Regions from separate parts of the Thiomicrospira sp. S5 genome, predicted to be linked through region 3. Evidence: predicted binding sites of a transcription regulator. Region 3 holds the regulator's gene; each other region holds the start of a gene.

Evidence for each region. The regulator PhoB, encoded in region 3, activates phosphate uptake and scavenging genes when phosphate is short. The targets are predictions, from matches to a motif close to GNNTGTCATAAAACTGTCANAT.
Region 1: eno (phosphopyruvate hydratase) is a predicted target of PhoB. The motif match lies at 2,579-2,600, and genes of this name have one in related genera.
Region 2: AYJ59_RS05365 (UDP-2,3-diacylglucosamine diphosphatase) is a predicted target of PhoB. The motif match lies at 1,807-1,828, and genes of this name have one in related genera.

What each region holds. Positions count from the first base shown of each region.
Region 1 is NZ_CP014470.1:1,521,262-1,526,203, forward strand. It holds gene AYJ59_RS06955 (CTP synthase) at 72-1,700, shown strand; gene kdsA (3-deoxy-8-phosphooctulonate synthase) at 1,717-2,550, shown strand; gene eno (phosphopyruvate hydratase) at 2,667-3,947, shown strand; gene AYJ59_RS06970 (FtsB family cell division protein) at 3,960-4,316, shown strand; gene AYJ59_RS06975 (Smr/MutS family protein) at 4,319-4,864, opposite strand; gene surE (5'/3'-nucleotidase SurE) at 4,921-4,942, shown strand, end outside.
Region 2 is NZ_CP014470.1:1,181,335-1,186,276, forward strand. It holds gene AYJ59_RS05350 (glycosyltransferase) at 1-41, opposite strand, end outside; gene AYJ59_RS05355 (hypothetical protein) at 215-541, opposite strand; gene AYJ59_RS05360 (glycosyltransferase family 4 protein) at 588-1,706, opposite strand; gene AYJ59_RS05365 (UDP-2,3-diacylglucosamine diphosphatase) at 1,897-2,739, shown strand; gene AYJ59_RS05370 (diacylglycerol kinase) at 2,765-3,145, shown strand; gene gshB (glutathione synthase) at 3,215-4,261, opposite strand; gene AYJ59_RS05380 (DUF5718 family protein) at 4,463-4,942, opposite strand, start outside.
Region 3 is NZ_CP014470.1:2,262,020-2,266,961, forward strand. It holds gene AYJ59_RS10485 (inorganic phosphate transporter) at 1-1,237, shown strand, start outside; gene phoR (phosphate regulon sensor histidine kinase PhoR) at 1,371-2,654, opposite strand; gene phoB (phosphate regulon transcriptional regulator PhoB) at 2,670-3,362, opposite strand; gene phoU (phosphate signaling complex protein PhoU) at 3,375-4,109, opposite strand; gene pstB (phosphate ABC transporter ATP-binding protein PstB) at 4,323-4,942, opposite strand, start outside.

The DNA.
Region 1 (4,942 bases), 740 kb from region 3:
ATTCCGGTGGGTGCTTTATTCCAAACAAAGCTCTCAATTTGCTGAATTAAAGTCTAAACTAAAGTGATTTCATGACAAAGTTTATATTCGTTACTGGCGGTGTTGTTTCTTCCTTAGGAAAAGGGATTGCCGCTGCCTCCCTCGGGTCGCTTCTGGAAGCCAGAGGCCTCAAAGTCAGTATGTTAAAGATGGATCCGTATATCAACGTCGATCCAGGCACCATGAGTCCGTTCCAACATGGCGAAGTGTTCGTTACCGACGATGGCGCGGAAACCGACTTGGATTTGGGGCATTACGAGCGCTTTGTACAACGTAACTTCACCAAGCGAAACAGCTTCTCCACCGGTCAGGTGTATGAAAAGGTGATTCGCAATGAACGTCGCGGTGATTATTTGGGTGGCACCGTTCAGGTGATTCCGCACATTACCGATGAAATCAAACATCGCATCAAGTTGGCCGCCGCCGGTGCGGATGTCGCCTTGGTGGAAGTCGGCGGCACCGTGGGTGATATCGAATCCTTGCCGTTCTTGGAAGCCATCCGTCAGTTGGGCGTGGAAGTCGGTCGTGAACGCGCCATGTTCATGCATCTGACCTTGTTGCCATACATCGCGGTGGCCGGTGAAGTGAAAACTAAACCCACCCAGCACTCGGTCAAAGAATTACGTTCCATCGGGATTCAACCGGATATTTTGATCTGTCGTTCCGAGCGCCCGTTGGAAGAATCGGAAAAACGCAAAATCGCGCTGTTCACCAATGTGGAAGAACAAGCGGTTATCAATTCGCTGGATGCGCGTACCATTTATGAAGTACCAAGAATGTTGCATGAGCAAGGCTTGGATGAGCTGGTCACCAACCGCTTCCGTTTGAATGTTCCGGTCGCGGATTTGTCCGACTGGGATAAAGTGGTTGACGCGCAATTGAACCCGAAAAAATCGGTGGACATTGCCATGGTCGGAAAATACGTCGATTTAACCGAAGCCTACAAGTCGTTGATTGAAGCGTTAGTGCACGGTGGCATTCAGACGTTGACGCAAGTGAATATTCACTACATTGACTCAGAAGACATCGAAAAATCCGGCACCGGCGTGATTGAAGAAATGGATGCGATTCTGGTGCCGGGCGGTTTCGGCGAACGCGGTGTGGAAGGGAAAATCCAAGCCATCCGCTATGCACGTGAAAACAAAGTGCCGTATTTGGGGATTTGCCTGGGCATGCAAATGGCGGTGGTCGAATATGCTCGCCACGTCGCCGGCTTGACCAATGCACACAGTACCGAGCTGGACCCGAAAACACCGACACCGGTGGTGGCTTTGATCACCGAATGGACCGATGAAGACGGTAAAGTCATTGAACGTGATGAAACCGTTGATTTGGGTGGTACCATGCGTTTGGGCGGCCAAGGCTGTCTGCTGGCGAAAGGCAGTAAAATGCAACAGATTTACGGCCAGGAATTGATTCGCGAGCGTCATCGCCACCGTTACGAAGTGAATGACGGTTACATCGCCAGATTGGAAGCGGCCGGCTTGAAAATTTCCGGGCGTTCCGAAGACGGAAACCTGGTCGAAACCATTGAAATCGAAGATCATCCTTGGTTTGTGGCCTGTCAGTTCCACCCGGAATTTACCTCCACGCCACGAAACGGTCATCCGCTGTTTAAAGCATTTGTGGAAGCGGCGAACGAATACAAAGAAAATTCTTAATTAAGAAGGCATTGAAATGAATTTATGCGGTTTTAACGTTGGTATCGACCAACCTTTATTTTTAATTGCCGGTCCGTGTGTGATCGAATCTGAACAATTGGCGATTGATACGGCGGGGCAACTGAAAGAGTTGACCGATTCGTTGGGCATTCCGTTTATTTTCAAATCGTCTTATGATAAAGCGAATCGTTCGTCCACCAAAAGCTTCCGTGGCTTGGGGATTGAAGAAGGATTGCGCATCTTGCAGAAAGTGAAAGACGAAGTCGGTGTGTCGGTTTTGACGGATGTTCATGAAGACACCCCTTTGGATGAAGTGGCGTCGGTGGTGGATGTGATGCAAACGCCGGCCTTCTTGGTGCGCCAGACCAATTTTATTCAAAACGTCTGTCGCCAAGGCCTGCCGGTCAATATCAAAAAAGGACAGTTCCAGGCGCCGTGGGATATGGATCAAGTGGTATTGAAGGCCCGTGAAGTCGGAAACGATCAGATCATGGTCTGTGATCGCGGCACCTCATTTGGTTACAACACTTTGATTTCCGATATGCGTGGGTTGGCATCCATGCGCCAAACCGGTTGCCCGGTGGTGTTTGACGCGACGCATTCCGTACAACAACCGGGTGGGCAAGGCACCACTTCCGGTGGACAGCGTGAAATGGTTCCGGTTTTGGCACGTGCCGCGGTGGCGGCTGGCGTGTCCGGCGTCTTTATGGAAACCCATCCGGATCCTGCTAATGCCTTATCGGACGGCCCGAATATGTGGCCGCTGGGGAACTTGAAGCCTTTATTGGAAACCTTGAAAGCGGTTGACGATGTGGTCAAGGACAAAGGCTTTATTGAAAACCTGTCATAAGGACGGCTTTAAGAGCCGATAAAACCGAATTTGTCATCCGTTTGCCATATTCTGACTTTAGAATGGAGCGGATGAAACGAAGAAACTGAGTAAAAAAAGAAAATAGGAAAAGGCATATGTCATTGATTAAAGATATCAAAGCTCGTCAAGTCATCGACTCACGTGGTAACCCTACGGTGGAAGCCGATGTCATCTTGGAAGACGGCTCAAAAGGTCGTGGTATTTCTCCGTCTGGCGCGTCAACGGGTTCTCGTGAAGCCATTGAGTTGCGTGACGGTGATGCGTCAAAATTCGGCGGTAAAGGCGTTTTGAAAGCGGTTAATAATATTAACACCGAAATCAAAGCCTGCCTGCTAGGCAAAGACGCAACCGACCAAGCGGCGATTGACAATGCAATGATCGAGTTGGACGGAACCGACAATAAGGCCCGTTTGGGGGCTAATGCGATTTTGGCGGTTTCGATTGCGGTGGCGCAAGCGGCGGCAAAATCCAAGGGCTTGCCATTGTATGCTTACTTGAAAACCGACGATTACAAAATGCCGGTTCCGATGATGAACATTATCAACGGTGGGGAGCATGCCGATAACTCGGTGGATTTCCAGGAGTTCATGATTATGCCGGTTGGTGCGCCATCCATGTCCGAAGCCATTCGTTACGGTGCGGAGATTTTCCATGCGTTGAAAAAAGTATTGCATGACAAAGGTTACAACACCGCCGTCGGTGATGAAGGTGGTTTTGCACCGGATCTGAAATCCAACGAAGAAGCGATTCAGGTGATTTTGGAAGCGATCGAAAAAGCCGGTTACAAAGCGGGTGAAGACATTATGATCGCGATGGACGCGGCCTCTTCCGAATTGTACAAAGACGGCCAATATTACCTGGCTTCGGAAAACAAAACCCTGTCTTCCAATGAAATGGTTGATTTGTTGTCCGGTTGGGTCAGCAAGTATCCGATTATTTCGATTGAAGACGGTTTGGACGAGTCCGACTGGGACGGTTTCAAATATCAAACGGAAAAAGACGGTCAGCGTTTGCAGATCGTGGGCGACGACTTGTTCGTGACCAATCCTAAGATTTTGAAAGAAGGAATCGAAAAAGGCATCGCCAACTCGATTTTGATCAAGATTAACCAAATCGGTACGCTAACGGAAACTTTCCAAGCGATTCAAATGGCCAAAGACGCCGGTTACACGGCCGTGGTGTCTCACCGTTCCGGTGAAACCGAAGATACGGTCATTGCCGATATCGCTGTGGCGACCGGTTCGGGGCAAATCAAAACCGGTTCCATGTCCAGAACGGATCGTATCGCCAAGTACAACCAATTGATTCGTATTGAGGAAGAATTGGGCGACGCGGCCGTTTACCCTGGAAAAGACGCGTTTTATAACCTGAAATAATCCGGGTTAATCTTGAAAATCATCTACATTGCACTCGCAATTGTTATTTTGATTCTACAGGTTCGCTTACTGTCATCGGACGGTGGCGTGGGCGAACTGTTATCCCTTCAAAAAAATCTCGATGAACTGCACTCTAAAATCGATGTGTTGGAACAAAACAACGCCTTGCTTCGTAAAGAGGTGAAGGATTTGCAATCCAGTACGCAAGCGATTGAAACCATTGCCCGACAAAAACTGGGCATGATTGGTGAGGATGAGGCTTTCATTAAGATTATCGAGTTACCGAAATCACAACCAAAAGCGGTTGAAAAACAAACCGATATGGAAAGTAACGAGGCTACTGAAACGCCTTCGAATTCTTTGCCGTAAGGCTAACGCTGGTTTTTCAAAAACACGTAAACGGCCCCAGTGCCACCGTCTTTGGGTTGCGCGCTGCAAAAACCGAGCAAGTCGGGAATTTGCGGTAAACGGTAGTTCACCAAGTTTTTGAGGACGGGGTAATCGGATTCCGAGTGATAGCCTTTACCGTGCACGATAATCAGATAGCGGGCTTGGCTTTGCAGTGCTTCGTGAATGAAGTGCTCCAGGGCCTTTTCGGCTTCCAACTCGGTATGGCCGTGTAAGTCCAGACAGAACCGTGTTTTGAAGTCGCCTTTTCGTAGTCGCTTGAAATCCTGAGCCGAGCAGTTTGGATGCTGGTACTCGATGTATTCAAAGGCGGATACGCGAGACGGCCAGGCCTGGTCGTTTCCTTGAAATAATTGACCGGGTTCAGGTGAAGTCGAACGGCGTTTGTGACGTAGGGGCGGCTGCGATTTCGGCGCAACCGTTGCGACGGTTTTACGCGAATTCAGTTTTTGCGTGCCTTGAACGGCTTCCGCAAACAGGGATTTATCTTCATCTGAAATGTGAGACATACTATAATGACATGGTCTAAAGGACAGCTGTTATTTTACCCTAGTCAAGGCAGGTTATGAAAATCTTGTTATCCAACG
Region 2 (4,942 bases), 1.1 Mb from region 3:
TTTAAATCTCCGAGGGTATCGGTAAAAAGGCAGACCTTCATCGTCGTTCCTTAATCTTTTATGTGGATGAAAGGTTTTATTTTAAAAAGGGGGACTAACCTTAGGATGACAGCTTATTGAAGCCTTTATGACGGTTTGATGTGACGGTGGTTTTTCTTGTAAAACCCGCCAGGCCTGGCGGATTTGAGGATTCGATGGGGACGTGAGGCGCGATTCAATATGGCGGCAGCATTAAATCGCCGAAGCCCCAGATCAGGGTGCCGATAATAATGGTGACATGGGTCATGCGGAATTTTTTACGGTGCCATTTCGAGGGACTGAGGTCGGGAATGTCGTCTTCCGCATCGATTTGGTCCAAGCGGCCGTAAAGGGTACGCAACTCCACCTGAAGCAGGCTGAATTCGCTCATCACGGAAAACAGCACCACCAAACTGCCGAAGCGGGCAAACCATAAAGAATCGAATACCAACCCCATCACAAGACCGATCAAGCCCATCAACCAGGCGATGACCAATAACAATAAAGCTTTATTTTTCGGCACGGTATTTCCCTCGATAAACGGTTTCGTAGAACAGCTTATCGGTATTTTAAGAGATTTTAACGGCCTTGTCTGCCGGTTGGCGGGAATCGACCTGTTCAATGAACGCCAGATGGTCGACAAATTGTTGTGCGGCGCCTTGCCAGGTGTATTGCGGAATGGATTGTGCGATTTTGTTTGGGTCTTGCTTCAGTTGCACGGCTTGCTCGATGGCCGTTTTCAAATCCCAGTTCAGTACGCCGTTGACGCCTTCGGTAATGATGTCTTTGGGGCCGGTGACCGGAAAGGCCGCCACCGGCGTGCCACACGCAATAGCTTCCAGATTGACCACGCCGAAGGTATCGGTCAGGGAGGGGAACACAAACACCGTGGCCGAGGCGTAGTATTGCGCCAGTTCCGTACCGTACTTGGGGCCGGTAAATTCAACGTCGGGATAGGTCTGCTGGAGTTTTTCCAAGTCCGGCCCTTTGCCGACCACCACCTTCCGGCCGGGCAACTCTAAATCCAAAAAAGCGGCGAGGTTTTTTTCCGGCGCGATGCGTCCGACGTAGAGGTACATGGGCGTGTCGTCTTTGGAAGGCCGGGCGCGGGTTGGGTTGAATATTTCGGTATCCACGCCGCGCGTCATCAGCACCACGTGTTGAAAATGACGGTTTTTCAACTCCGTTAAAATGGATTCGCCCGGAACAAAGGTGTTTTGCGCCGGGGTGTGAAAGCGGCGCATGATGTTATACACCCAGTCCGTCGGCACCGGAAAGCGTTCGTGAATGTATTCCGGGTACTTGGTGTGATACGCCGTGGTAAAAGGCAAACCGTGTTTGCGCGCAATGCGGCGTGCCTTCCATCCTAAAGCGCCTTCGGTGGCGATGTGGATGGCATTGGGTTGGAAGTCTAGCAGGCGTTTTTCCAATCCGTGCGCGCGCCAAACCAACGGAATTTCCGGGTAGGTCGGTAAGGGCACGCAATCGTAATCGTTGGGGTGGATGACGTCGACTTCTATGCCTTGCTGGCGAAGGTGAGCAACCAGTTGCGACAGGGTGGTGACCACGCCGTTCACTTGCGGTTGCCAAGCATCTGTGACTAGGGAGAGGCGTTGAATGCGGCGAGTATTGAAGGGCATTTGCACAAAAGGTTCGGCGGTGCTGGCGGCGGAATCAGGTGTGTTCATATCGTCGGGCGCTGCTGTTTTATGTTATATGTGAGTCTTAGGATTACCTTAGAATGCTTTGTTGACGCCTGTGTGAACTTAATATGAAAAACGCTGTTTTTTCAGTCATTTAATTGTCATTAAAGCGTCATGTATCCATCAAGTGCCCCCTTTAAACTTGCCCGAAACAAGGTTAACGATGGGACGGAAAATGAAAGACACGCCTTTAGCGATCATGCCGGATTGGATGGAATCCATAGAAGCGGACGATTTGATTGTTGCGGAAAACAATCACCAGATGTCGAACTACCGAAGCATATTTATTTCCGACGTACATCTGGGCTCTAAAGGTGCGAAAGCCGAGTTTCTTTCCGAATTCTTGAAATACAACCAATGCGACAAACTGTATCTGGTGGGCGACATCATCGACGGCTGGCGTTTGAAAAAACGTATTTTCTGGCCGCAGGAGCACACCAATGTGATTCGTCGCATTCTCACCAAGGCCAAACGCGGCACCGAAGTGGTGTTTGTGACCGGTAATCACGATGATTTTCTACGCCGTTATTCCGGTGTCGATTTCGGTAATATCCGCCTGACCGATGAAGCGGTGCACGTGACCACCAGCGGCGAAAAATTGCTGGTGGTGCACGGCGATAAATACGACAGCGTTATCCAAACCCAGAAATGGTTGGCGGTGATCGGCGACTGGGGCTACGAAAGCCTGGTGGTCATTAACCGTTATTTCAATCGCGTTCGCCATAAGTTCGGCATGGGCTACTGGTCCTTATCGGCGTTTATCAAACAAAAGGTCAAATCGGCGGTATCATTCATTTCGGCCTATGAAGAAGCAGTGGTGGACGACTGTAAAAAACAGGGCTTCAAGGGGGTGATCTGCGGCCATATCCATCATCCGGAAATCCGCGAAATCAACGGGGTGGAGTACCTCAACTGCGGCGATTGGGTGGAGTCCTGCACCGCGATTGTCGAAACCCGCGACGGCGAGATGAAGCTGTTGCAATGGGTGGAAATCAGTCACCAGACCAACGCCGCGTAACGGCTGAGCATTCAAGGAGTATTGGATGAAGCCCGGGCACAGAGGTTTGGTTCGCATTGTTAAAGCGGCCGGGTATTCCTGGCAAGGCATTAAGGCCTGTTATCAAAACGAAGCGGCGTTCCGGCAGGAGCTGGTGTTATTGGCGGTGTTGACGCCGATTGCCATGTGGCTGTCGAACGATGCGGTGGAGTTTATTCTGTTGATCGGTTCGGTGATTTTGCTATTGGTGGTGGAGTTATTGAATACCGCGGTGGAAATGGTGGTGGATCGTCATGGCCAGGAGTGGCATGAGTTGTCCGGTTTGGCCAAAGACATGGGCTCGGCGGCGGTGTTTGTGATGATGGGGTTGTGCCTGTTGGTTTGGTCGACGCTGATTATCTCGCACCTGAATTGGAGCCTGTTTTAGCGAAATCCGCAATACTGGCCAGGCCTGGCCAGTATTGCGGATTTGCGCTTGAATGGTCGGCTGACCGAATTATTCGTTCGTATCGGATTGGCGAAATTCACTGAGGCGTTTCAGCAGGAATTCCAGCTCCGCACGTTTCTCTTCCTTTTCGTGGACTTTTTCCTCGATGAAATCGACCACGTTCTTATGCAGTTTCAGCTTATTCAGCGCATTGATGTTGGTAATGCCGCCCGGATTCAATACATTCACTTCTAGAATCTTGTCGCCGATCATATCGACACCGACGAAATAAAGACCGTCGGCCGCCAATTTCGGCCCGATTTTGCGGCAGATCGCCATTTGCGATTCGGTCATTTTGTATTTGTGTGCCGTCCCGCCGACCTGAATATTGGCGCGCACGTCGCCTTCCGGCGGTTTGCGGTTGTAAGCACCGATGAATTTACCGTTGAGCATCAGCACGCGCACGTCGCCTTCTTCCGCACCTTCGATGTATTCCTGCACGATGACGTAGCTTTTATCCTGCGTGTGGATGTAAAAGTCCAGAATGGAATTGATACTGGTCTGGGCGTTTTTCTCCAGCACAATAACGCCGTGCCCGCCGGAGGCGTTCAGCGGTTTTAAAATGACCTTGTCGCCCGGCATTTCGTCAATCATCTGGCGAATGTATTCCTTGTTTTTGGACACATGGGTAATCGGCAAGAAGCTGTTGTTCGGGTCGTTGAAGGTGGTGGTGTACAGCTTATTGTTGGCTTTGCGGATGCCGTCGATGTCGTTGATGATGACGACTTCGTTTTTGACCGAGTCGAGGAAGTTGTACACCATCGAATCGATTGGCGGATCGCGGCGAACCATAATCGCATCCAACCCGTGTAACGGCATCATTTTCTGTTCGAATTTGACCTTCTTGTAGAACTGCAAGATGTTGTCGGGAATCTTCTCCATTGGCAGGATGCGTTTCACGTAACCATGGGTAACGTTGTTGCGCACCGTTAGATTGCTTGGGTACAGGATGGACACCTTATGGCCGCGTTCCAGGCATTCTTTGATGATGCGGATGGTGGAGTTTTTAGCCGGGGTGATGGTGTTCCAGTCTTCAAAGATAAAACCGATGTTCATAGTGACGTCCTCAAGATTCGGGGCGATGTTTAGGCGGTTTCCGGGCGACGTGCCCAGTCCGGGAATCGCCGGGGGAGTTTCGGCGGTCTTGTGGCGAATTTTGACGGCTTTTGAGGGAAAAGTAAACCTTAAAATCGGTTTGCGAAACGCTTTTTTAAAAACGCCCAGGCCTGGGCGTTTTCGGGAAATGGGCTTGGGGCGTTATTCGGTGTCGGTGACCGACTGAATCAGGGCCGACCCTTTAAAGTCCGTCGGCAAGATATCGTTTTTGAAGTAGGTTTCCACTTCGGCTTCGCTGACGGCATTTTTGTCGTACACAAAGACGCCGATGCGGTCGCCGGCTTTCAAATAACCGGTTTCACCGAACGGTGTATAACGCGTCGCACCGAGAGTGACGATGATTTGCTTCGGATGCCCGGCTTGCGCCAGCATCGGCGATAACTGTTCCAAGGGTCCAAAATCGGTCTGTTGGTTGAAGGTTTTCACCATCCAGTCTTTCAAGGTACGGTAAAAATAGTTGTACCCCAATACCGGGCTGTCCATGCCGTAAGCTTCGACGTCGTCGGCACGCTTTAGAAAGGAAGTGATGTGATAGTGGTCGAGAATGCCGCCGTTTTCGAAACGGTCGATTTCCACCCATTGGTTGGAAATGCCGGTGCAGGATTCGCCCCAGTTTTTCTT
Region 3 (4,942 bases):
AAAAGGCATTATCGACCCCGCTCTGATCGAGAACGGCGACACCTTTGTCTGGCTGATGATCGCCGCCCTCCTGTCCGGAGCGATTTGGCTGAACCTGGCCACGGCCATGGGTGCGCCGGTGTCCACCACCCACTCCATCGTGGGCGGCGTTCTCGGCGCCGGCATCGCCGCCACCGGTTGGGAAATCGCCAACTGGGACAAAATGGGCGCCATTGCCGCCAGCTGGATTATCTCCCCGGTCATCGGGGGATTGATCGCGGCCATGTTCCTTCTCTGGATCAAACGCAGCATCACCTATCAGGACGACATGCTCGCCGCGGCAAAAAGGACGGTACCGATTCTGATTTCCGTCATGGCCTGGGCTTTCTCGACCTATTTGATTCTGAAAGGCCTGAAAAAAATCTGGCACGCGGACTTTTTAACCGCGTCACTGGTCGGTCTCGCCATCGCCTTCATGGTGTACTTAAGCGTCCGCCCAATGATTGCCCGCCAAGCCAATGGCTTGAAAAGCAGCAAAGCCAGTGTCAACGCCCTTTTCACCATTCCGTTGATTTTCGCCGCCGCGCTATTGAGCTTCGCACACGGTGCCAATGACGTCGCCAACGCCGTCGGGCCTTTGGCTGCCATTAACGATGCGGTGCAGAGCCATCAGGTCTCCACCAAAGCTGAAATTCCATTGTGGGTCATGTTGATTGGTGCCATCGGCATCAGTTTAGGGCTACTGTTGTTCGGGCCGAAACTGATTAAAACCGTCGGTTCCGAAATCACCGAGCTGGATCAAATGCGCGCCTTCTCGATTGCGATGGCCGCGGCTATTACCGTCATCATCGCGTCTCAGCTGGGCTTGCCGGTCAGTTCCACTCACATTGCCGTGGGCGGGATTTTCGGTGTCGGCTTCCTGCGTGAATACCTGAAGCGCAACTACGCCAAAACCCTGCAGCAGATTCGTGACCACCACGAAGGCGCCAATCAGGCGGAAATCGAGCAATACATCGAGCGTTTCGGAAAAGCCAGCATTCAGGAGAAGAAAATCATGCTGGCGGAACTGAAGCAGCATAAAGCGGAAGTGGAATTGACCAAGAAAGAACGTAAATCCTTGAATAAGGTGTATCAGAAAGAGCTGGTCAAACGTTCGGCCTTCTTGAAAATCGTCGCCGCGTGGGTCATCACCGTCCCGGTTTCCGGCATTCTGGCGGCGATGATTTACTTCACGATCCGCGGTATGATGCTGCCATAACCCAATGGCTGTAATCGGTCTTCCGATTCGTCAAGACATCATTCATTTTAACCAGGCCTGGCTATTTTCATTTCCGCCAGGCCTGGTCATTCCCTACTATCCAGAGCCATCGCAACCCTGATGACATCCGTCGTTAATGCACGGACTTGCTGCGCGGAAAATCGCACCGGAAGCTTGACCCTTTACCCAACTGACTTTTAATCACCAACTTGGCATCATGACGTTCCAGGATGTGCTTGACGATGGCCAACCCCAAACCGGTGCCACCGGTGTCGCGTGAACGTGCCGTATCGACACGATAAAAACGTTCGGTCAGGCGACTGATGTGTTCCTGCGAAATCCCGATGCCGGTGTCGTCCACCTGAAAGTGCGGCCCTTTTGCGTCTTCGTACCAGCGCACGGTGATTTGCCCGCCTTCCGGCGTATAACGGATGGCGTTGGAAATCAGGTTCATCAACACACTCTTCAGCGGTTCTTCGTAACCTTTCAACGCCAGACTCTCGTCCAACTCAAACCTAAAACTGTGTTTTCCTTGGCTCATCTGAGTGGCGTCCTGTTCCATTTTTTTGAGGATGGGAGCAATCGGAACGGTTTTCTCCTTACCGACCAGCGTTTCCGATTCCATGGCCGAAAGCGTCAGCAAATCGTTGATGATGGACTGCATCCGTTCGGATTGGTTGTGCATCTGTTCCAACGGCTTCACCCACATGGAATCCGGTTCTTGGCCGTCCATCATCACTTCGATGTAACCGTTCAATACGGTCAGCGGCGTACGCAGTTCATGTGACGCATTGGCAATGAAATCACGGCGGATTTGCGCCAGATTGTAAAGCTCGTGAATGTCCTTGACGATCAGCAGCTTATGTTCCTGAAAATACGGGAATAATTTCAGATTGAACACCCGAGGAATCCCGTTGAGTGAAGATAAAATCACCGATTTTTCATAACGCCCCGACTTGAGGTACTGAATGAAATCCGGGTGCCGCAGCAGATTTTCGATTTTACGATGGGTATCACTGTGTTTCAGCTTGAACAGCTTTTTGGCGGAATTGTTAAACCATTCAATTTGATTGGATTCATTCAGCGAGATAATGGCGTCCGGAATCGTCATGGACGCGGCCAGGAATTGCTCGGATTTGTAAAACTGTAAGTCGGCGTGCTTTTCCAGCGAACGCTGTTTGCGTGAGACCAGATACCCTAACTCGCCCCACAGACCGGAGCCAGGTGGATAAGACACATTAGGCGTGCCCTTCATCCAAAGTTCGAAGCGATAGATACTGTACAATTGACGGGCGATATAGAACAGCAAATAACCGAAAAAGGTGGCCATCCACCAATCGGTCATCCATGCGATGAACAGGGCGAGCCACACACTGGTGATGACCCAGGTGAGTTCCCGCGTAATTCCTTTTGACACTGAATCGTTTTCCTCTTATTCAACAGAGAAACGATAGCCAGCACCTCTTACGGTTTGAATCGTATCGGCTGCCCCGACGGGCTCCAATAGTTTTCTGAGACGCCGAATGTGAACATCGACGGTTCTCTCTTCGACCACGACATTCTCCCCCCACACCTGGTCCAGCAACTGGACACGGGTATAAACACGGTTGGAATGCGTCATGAAGAAATGCATCAACTTGAACTCTGTTGGCCCAAGTTTAACTTCTTGGTCATTGACTGTAAAACGGTAACTGGATAAATCCAGCTTCAAATCGCCGGAACGCACCACGTCCAGCGCATTCTTTTCGGGGGATTGACGTCGCAGCAAGGCCTTGACCCGTGCCACCAAGGCTCGCGGCGAAAAGGGTTTGACGACGTAATCGTCGGCACCCGCATCAAAACCCTGCACCTGGTCGTTTTCCTCACCACGGGCCGTCAGCATGATAATCGGAATGCCGGCGGTCTGGTCGTTCTGACGAATACGCTGAGCCAGCGAAACACCCGACACGCCCGGCAACATCCAATCCAATAACACGCAGTCCGGCTGGTGTTCCAACAACAGTTTCCAGCCTTGCTCTGCATTCGGGGCTTCGATGACCTTATAATTCGCCGCTGTTAACGTGAAATTCAACATATCGCGAATGGCGGCTTCATCTTCGACCACTAAAATGCATTGCTCTGTCATAAATCTTTCCCGTTAAGATTCCAGCTCGCTCAAGAACTCGTTTAAGCGTTCGCTGTCTAGGTTACGCATATCCATCCCTTGAACCAGGTAGATGATGCTTTCCACAATGTTTCTGGCATGATCCGATACACGCTCGGAAGCGCGCAATGCGATGATCATTTCCATCAGACATTCTACTTGATCCGGCATCTCTTTCAGAGAGGTTTTCAAATCCGCCATGGCATCGGCGAAAATGTCGTCGATCAATTCTTCTTCCTGAATGATTTTACCAGCCCCTTCGGTGGAAACGCGAGCAAAAGAATCCAGCGCAGTTTTCAGCATGGCGTTGGAGCGCGTGGAAATGTCCATCAATTCAACGTAGCCCGGCAATTCAGCGCACTTCACTTGGTGCTCTTTTCCGAACACGATGACCATTTTCGCGATCTTGACGATTTCGTCGCCCATACGCTCCAGATCGATGGCGATGCGAATCGCGGCAATGATCAAACGCAAATCGGAAGCCGTCGGTTGTTGGCGCGCCAATACTTTCGCGCACAAACGGTCGATTTCCATTTCCGCTTTATTAATTGCTTTGTCGAAGGCGATGATTTCCACCGCTTTTTCGGTATCGCCACTGCCCAAAGCGACCAACGCCGTTTCAAACTGGCGCTCGACCATGCCGCCCATTTCCAGAATGTGGTTGAACAAATCTTCCAGATTACGGTTCAGCATTTCCGAAATGTGTGAGCTGAATTCTTGTTTTTCCATGTGATGACTCTCCTGACTGTTCTTATAACTATAACTCAATACTCAACATTGAGAGCTTTGCACGAGTGGGACGCGAGGAAAAAATGAGATAAAATTTTTCTGAATCAGGCGGAAAACGAAGTTAATAGCTAGCTATTAACGAGTTTTTCAACGACATTCAGGAAGATTTTAGCTATTTTTAGCCGTGTACCCATCTCGTGTAAAGCTCTCAACTTAACCGTAACGACCGGAAATGTAATCTTCGGTACGTTTGACTTGCGGATTCGTGAACAGAGAGTCGGTATCGGTGTATTCGATCAAGTCTCCCATGTACATGAATGCGGTGTAATCGGACACACGAGCTGCCTGCTGCATGTTGTGCGTGACGATCAAAATCGTGAAGTCCTTTTTCAGCTCGAAAATCAATTCTTCGATGGCCAAAGTGGAAATCGGATCCAGTGCCGATGTCGGTTCGTCCAACAACAAAACTTCCGGCTTGATGGCGATGGCACGCGCGATACACAAACGCTGTTGCTGACCACCCGACATGCCCAAAGCATTCTCGTCCAAACGGTCTTTGACTTCTTCCCAAAGTCCGGCGCCTTTCAAGGCCCATTCCACCGTTTCATCCAGCACGTTCTTATCGCTGATGCCTTGCAGACGCAAACCGTAACAGACGTTTTCATAAATCGATTTCGGGAAAGGGTTCGGCTTTTGGAACACCATGCCCACACGACGACGCAGCGCCGCCACATCCATGTGCTTACTGTACATGTCGTCCCCGTGCAAAAGCATCTCCCCTTCCACGCGCACGATGTCAATCAAATCGTTCATGCGGTTGAAGCAGCGCAACA